DNA from 3 places in the Paraburkholderia sp. FW306-02-B genome. Region 2 is predicted to be linked to each of the others. Evidence: predicted binding sites of a transcription regulator. Region 2 holds the regulator's gene; each other region holds the start of a gene.

Region 1 (2,271 bases), on a different contig from region 2:
TCGGGTGAATCTTCACGTAGCCTTCCGGGGCGGTCTTCAGCTCGATGCCGGGCGATGCGGCGACGACCTTGTCGACGTCGAAACTGCCGGCCTTTTCCACCGCCGCTTTCCACAGCCATGGGCCGAGATAGGCCGCCTGGGTAACGTCGCCGATCACCGACCTGGATCCATACCTGGCCTTGAACGCCGCGACGAATTTCTTGTTGTTGTCGTTGTCGAGCGATTCGAAATACTTCATCGCCGAGTAGAAACCCGCGACGTTTTCGCCGCCAATGCCAAGCACTTCGTCCTCGGTCACCGAGATGGTCAGCAGGAACTGCTTGTCCGCCGTGATGCCGGCCGCCTTGAGCTGCTTATAGAACGCGACGTTCGAGCCGCCGACGATGATCGCGTAAATGCAATCCGGCCTGGCGATCTTGATCTTGTTGATGAGCGAGTTGAAGTTGGTGGTACCGAGCGGGTAATACTCCTCGCCGACCACCTTGCACCCGGTCAGATGCTGCTCGATATGCTTGCGGGCGATCTTGTTCGACGTGCGCGGCCAGATGTAGTCGGAGCCGATCAGGAAAAAACTCTTTGCCTTCCTGGTCTGGTTCGCCCAGTTCAGCCCCCAGAGAATCTGCTGGGTCGCCTCTTGCCCGGTGTAGAACACGTTCTTCGATTGCTCGAGCCCTTCGTAGAAGGTGGGGTAGTACAGGAGGCCGTTATCGCGTTCGAAGATCGGCAGCACCGCCTTGCGCGAGGCCGAGGTCCAGCAGCCGAACACCGCGGCCACGTGATCGTTTTCGAGCAGTTTCTTCGATTTCTCCGCGAAGGTCGGCCAGTCGGACGCGCCGTCTTCCTGAATGATCTTGATCTGACGGCCGAGAATGCCGCCTGCCGCATTGATCTGTTCGATCGCGAGCCGTTCGGCCTGAATCGAGCCGGTTTCGGAGATCGCCATCGTGCCGGTCGCCGAATGCAGCTGGCCGACGGTCACTTCGGTGTCGGTCACAGCCAGGTGCGTGGTGTTGACCTTCGCGGTCGGATACTGCTGAGCCCGCGCGATGCCGGACATCGCCAGCGCGGGCGCGGCAGCGAGGCCCATCAACAGTTTACGGCGCAGCGCCGAAGGCATGCCGGGCTTGTGCCGATCGTCGTGTGACATCGAATTCTCCTTGTAGTCGTGGTCGGGCGACCCGCGCTGGAAACCGGCTGACGGTGTCGACGTCACGAAAGGTAGGTAGCCAATTTGCGCGGCCCAATACGTCAGTTGACGTAGGGCGCGGCGAAATTACGCTCCCTATAATCGCGTCGGCATGGCACGCGAGCCGTGGCGCCGAGGCGCCGCCGATGGCACGACGGTGTCGCGCCGGCCGCGAATGGAATGCAATTTGCATGACCGCACCGCTAGCCCCGGAACCCGCCGACGAAAAGTCTCGATGCACCAAACGGAATCACAAACCCCGCGCCCCGCCGACCCGGTCACCCAAGCTGGGGCATCGCGTCCCCCGTCCGGCGGCACGCAGCGCATTGTCAAGATTCGCCGCGACTACAACGCATGGGTCGGCGACGAAACGCTCGAGGATTACGCGCTGCGCTTCACGCCGCGCACGTTCCGGCGCTGGTCGGAGTTCCGCGTTGCCAATACGGCGATCGGCGCGGTGTCGTTCCTCGTGCTGGAGGCAATCGGCGGCGCGCTGGTGGTGAACTACGGCTTTACGAACGCGGTCTACGCGATCCTCGCCGTCTCGGTGCTGATCTTTTTGACCGGCATACCGATCAGCTACTACGCCGCGCGCAACGGCGTCGACATGGACCTGCTCACGCGCGGCGCCGGCTTCGGCTATATGGGCTCCACGCTGACCTCGCTGATCTACGCGATCTTCACCTTTGTATTCTTCGCGCTCGAAGCGGCCATCATGTCGCTCGCGCTCGAGCTTTATCTGAAGGTCCCGCTATCGGTCGCCTACGTGATCAGCGCGCTCGTCATCATTCCGGTGGTGACCTTCGGCATCACGTTCATCAACCGCTTGCAAGGCTGGACCCAGCCTTTGTGGATCGTGCTGCTCGTCGTGCCGTACGCCGTGGTGCTGTGGCGCGAGCCGCACGTGCTCGCTGAATGGGTCACCTTCGGCGGCCTCTCGGGGGACGGCCACGACTTCAACCTGGTCGCGTTTGGGTCCGGCTGCACGGTGGTGTTCTCACTGATCGTGCAGATCGGCGAACAGGTCGACTATCTGCGTTTCCTGCCGCCGCGCACACGCGAGAATCGCGTCCGCTGGTGGATCG
Region 2 (2,271 bases):
AGGAAAACCTTCCAATTTTCCTTATTGCGGCGGCACGTCAACTTGCGGCGCCAGCGGCTGGTACTTGATCGCCTCATGCTGATGGCCCTGCAGACGATCTTTGTGGCGTATCACTTGCCGGTCGAGCTTGTCGATCATCAGATCGATCGCAGCGTAGAGGTCGCTGTCACAGCTCTCGACAAAGATATCTTTACCCTTCAAATGCAGGTTGATTTCAACCTTTTGCCGCTTTTCCTTTTCCTTGTGGTTGTCGACCGAGAGGACCACACTGCCGTCGATGACCTGATCAAAATGTCTTAGCACCCTATCCAGTTTGGTGATCACGTATTCGCGCAACGCAGGCGTTACTTCGAGGTGGTGTCCACTGATCTGCAGATTCATAGTGCTTCTCCAAGCTAGATGCCGCTTGTTCCGCACAATGACGTAGGTCCGGTCGATCGTCGGCTTGCCTGAGTCGCCCCCCGGTGACTGACTTCTGGCAGGTCGCATCGGCCGGCCTGTCCGCCAACTGCGGAGCGGCCGGTAAATGCCCGCCGCGGGAGGCGACGGGCTACAGAGACTTGCGCAGGTTGACTGCCGGAATCTTGAGCGCTTCGCGGTACTTCGCAACGGTACGCCGTGCGACCACGAAGCCCTGTTCCGCCAGCAGTTCGGCTATGCGGCTGTCTGAAAGAGGAGATTTCGGGTTTTCCGCTCCTATCAGTTGCTTGATGAGCGCGCGAATCGCCGTGGAGGAGGCCGCGCCGCCCGTGTCGGTTGAGACGTGTGACCCGAAGAAGTACTTAAATTCAAGCGTCCCGAATGGGGTCAGCATGTATTTACCGGTTGTCACACGCGAGACAGTCGACTCGTGTAGGCCCAGCGTATCAGCAATTTCCCGCAAAACCAAGGGGCGCATGGCAATTTCGCCGTGCACAAAAAAGCTCTTTTGACGTTCGACAATAGCTTGCGCGACCCTCAGGATCGTCTCGAACCGCTGCTGGATATTCTTGATCAGCCAGCGCGCTTCCTGCAGTTGCTGGCGCAACGATCCGCTGCCCGGATCGCCCCGGTTATTGCGCAGAATATTCGCGTAAAGATGGTTGATCCGCAGCTTCGGCACGACTTCCGGGTTCAGTTCCGCCTGCCAGCCCTGTGCCGTTTTGCGCACCATGATGTCCGGCACGACATAGTCCGCTTCCGCCTTGCCGTAGGCCGCGCCGGGAAACGGCTCGAGCGAGCGTATCAACAGATGCGCATCGCGCAGGTCGTCGTCGCTGGCCTTCAGATGTTTGCGCAGGCGCGTGAAATCGCGCGCCGCGAGCAGTTCCAGATGATGGGCAACGATGTCGAGCGCGAGCGTGCGGGTAGGCGAGCCGTCGAGCCTCAGCAGCTGTAGCTTGAGACATTCGGACGCGGAGCGCGCGCCGACACCCGCCGGGTCGAAACTATGCAGCAGCGCGAGTGCGGCGTTCAACTCGTCGAGGTCGACTTCGAGCTCTTCGGGCATGTCGGCCAGCACTTCGTCCAGCGTGGCGGTGAGGTAGCCGTCGTCGTCAAGCGATTCGATCAGGAAGGTGATCAGCGCGCGGTCGCGCTGGCCCGCCTGGGTAACGCGCAATTGCGCCATCAGGTGATCGCGCAGCGAGGTGCTCGATTCGTGGATTTGCAGCGGCGGCAGATCGTCGTCGTCCGACGCGTTGCCGGAGCGGCCGTAGTCGTCGAGATTCCATTGCGACGCGTCGCCGTTACCCTCTCCCGCGAGGCCGTTATATTCGTCGACGCCCTGCGGCTCGCCGTTCTCGGCGCGCTCGCTGCTGCTGGTGGACGAGGACGACGTATTGCCCCCCATCTGGTCGGGCGGCGCCGAGGAGTTGGGCGCCTGGGCGATCAGCGAGCCGTCGGCCGCCACGCGCAGGGGACTCGCGATCCAGTCGTCCTCGTTCTCGAGGAGCGGATTCTGCGAGATCGCCATTGCGACTTCCTGCTGCAGTTCGAGCGTAGACAGCTGAAGCAGCCGGATGGACTGCTGCAGTTGCGGGGTCAGCGCAAGATGCTGCGATAGGCGGAGTTGGAGGCTGGCTTTCATGGCAAGTTGAGATTCATTGTAGAGAGTTTGCCACGACCGCGATACCTTGCGACATTCGCAATAACGCGTGCGCCGGTTTTCGGCAGCGCCGGGCGCGGGACGGCCCAGGTCAAAAGTGCGGATGTGCGGCTGCCGCAAAGGGGCCGGCGGATGATGCGCGTTCGCTCCGCCGGCAATCCTTTGTGTACTTACATGCGGAAGTG
Region 3 (2,271 bases), 2.1 Mb from region 2:
CCTGGTCGCGCATTTGAGCGCGCCGATGTCGGTCGCGCCCGAACACACCGCCGCGCACAGGTCGCCCTTCGAGACGTTGTTGCACGAGCAGATCTGCGCGCCTGCCGGGAGTGCCTCGACGCCGAGCGCCGGTTTCGCCTGACCATCCGATTGCGGCAGGATCAGGAATTCAGGCGCTTCCGGCAACTCGATGCGGTTCAGCATCATCTGCAGCAGGCTGCCGTACTCGCTCGCGTCGCCGACCATCACGCCGCCGAGCAGATACTTGCCGCATTCGGACACCACCAGCTTCTTGTAGACCTGCTTGCGCTCGTCGCTGAACTGATATGCGCGGCTGCCCGGCGTGTTGCCGTGCGCATCGCCGATGCTCGCGACGTCCACGCCCATCAGCTTGAGCTTGGTGCTCATGTCGGCGCCGGCAAATTCTGCCGAGTCGCCGAGCAGTTGCTTCGCCACCGCGCGCGCCATTTCATAACCCGGCGCAACGAGGCCGAACAGTTGACCGTTCCACAGCGCGCACTCGCCGATCGCATAGATGTGCGGGTCGCTCGTGCGGCACGCGTTGTCGATCACGATGCCGCCGCGCGCGCCGAGCGTCAGCCCGCTCGCGCGCGCGAGATCGTCGCGTGGACGAATGCCGGCGGAGAACACGATCATGTCGGTGTCGAGATGGCTGCCGTCGGCGAACTGCATGCGGTGCGTGCCATCCTCGCCGTCGACGATCGCCGTGGTGTTCTTCTGCGTGTGGACCGTCACGCCAAGCTCTTCGATCTTGCTGCGCAGCACGCGGCCGCCGCCGTCGTCGACCTGCACTGCCATCAGGCGCGGCGCGAATTCGACCACGTGGGTTTGCAGGCCCATGTCGCGTAGCGCCTTCGCGCATTCGAGGCCGAGCAGACCGCCGCCGACCACCGTGCCCGTCTTCGAGCGCGCGCCGCATTCCTGCATCGCTTCGAGGTCGTCGATGGTGCGGTAGACAAAGCAGTCGGCGCGTTCGCGGCCCTGCACCGGCGGCACGAACGGATACGAGCCGGTGGCGAACACCAGCTTGTCGTACGGCAGCGTCTCGCCGGTCGACACCGTCACGCTACGCGCGTCGCGGTCGATCGCGACCGCCTTCGCATTCAGCTTGAGCAACACGTTCTGGCGTTCGAAGAAACCCGGCTCGACCAGCGAGAGATCGTCCGCCGACTTGCCCGCGAAGAATTCGGACAGATGCACGCGGTCGTACGCAGGCCGCGATTCTTCGCACAGCACGGTGATATCGAGGCCATGCGCGGCGTCTTGCGCCAGGCATTCGACCAGTTTGTGGCCGACCATCCCGTGACCGATAACGATGATTTTCATGACCGCCGTTTCCTCAATGTGCTGGGCTTGAATCGCTGCCGGTTGGCTGGTGCGCGAAAGCGATTCCGAAAATAAAAAACGGCGTCCCGCGAACCCAGTCGATGACTGAATTCGGGGGACGCCGTTGTCCAAACCTGTGATGCAGCGAGCACTGTGTTGTTGCACTCGCGCCGGATCCACGTTGATCCGATGGCAAGGCTTAACGCAAAGGCCGTGCCAATTGCGAGAAATGCCTGCTGCAAGGCCGCGGCGCGGGAGTTTGTGGCGAATGGCACGCGCGTGCGGCGAACGCGGCACGCGACGCGTTTTGATGCAGCCAGGCACTCGGGTGGTGCGACGCAGCACTGCGCACGTGCGAGGGGCAAGCACGCGAACGGTGCGTTTCCGGTGCATTTCCCGGCCTGCCGGCGAAGCGTGGCAAGGGTTGGGCGTGCATTGCCGCGTGATGGCGTAGTACTTGCATGAGTGTGTGCCGAGCCTTCCGGCAACGCAGCCGCGAGTGCATAAAACCCGCATGAAACCCGAGCGAAGCACAGCGCAGTGTTTCGCTCCGCTTAAAGATAGTGAGCAGCAAACGGACAACGGCGTCCCCTCGTGACCATCACGAGCGGACGCCGTTTTTTATTTGGCGCTGACAATAAGTACGACTACGTCGACCCACACAGAAGCTAAGGACATCGCGATGAAGACAACCACAGGCAAGGTCACCTTATTGAGCGCCGGCCCGGGCGAGCTCGACCTGCTCACGCTCAAAGCCGCCAAAGCGCTGGCAGCCGCCGACGTCGTGCTGCTCGACGACCTCGCCAATCCCGAGATCGTCTCGCTGGCGCCGCAGGCGCGTGTGATTCGCGTCGGCAAGCGCGGCGGTTGCCGTTCGACGCCGCAAGCGTTCATCGAACGCCTGATGCAGCGCTATGCGCTCAA

The links. Region 2 encodes sigma-54, which starts transcription at its own class of promoters, with help from an activator protein. Its sites were predicted from a motif close to TGGCANGNAANCTGCTTT; they were not measured.
Region 1: a site for sigma-54 is predicted at 1,366-1,383, ahead of urtA (urea ABC transporter substrate-binding protein). Genes of this name have one in related genera too.
Region 3: a site for sigma-54 is predicted at 1,549-1,566, ahead of nirB (nitrite reductase large subunit NirB). Genes of this name have one in related genera too.

What each region holds. Positions count from the first base shown of each region.
Region 1 covers NZ_JBYSXZ010000002.1:1,843,583-1,845,853, reverse strand. The annotation lists gene urtA (urea ABC transporter substrate-binding protein) at 1-1,147, opposite strand, end outside; gene AC3WOG_RS29460 (ATP-binding protein) at 1,422-2,271, shown strand, end outside.
Region 2 covers NZ_JBYSXZ010000001.1:480,571-482,841, forward strand. The annotation lists gene hpf (ribosome hibernation-promoting factor, HPF/YfiA family) at 22-381, opposite strand; gene AC3WOG_RS02165 (RNA polymerase factor sigma-54) at 551-2,068, opposite strand; gene lptB (LPS export ABC transporter ATP-binding protein) at 2,257-2,271, opposite strand, start outside.
Region 3 covers NZ_JBYSXZ010000001.1:2,543,335-2,545,605, forward strand. The annotation lists gene nirB (nitrite reductase large subunit NirB) at 1-1,347, opposite strand, end outside; gene cobA (uroporphyrinogen-III C-methyltransferase) at 2,030-2,271, shown strand, end outside.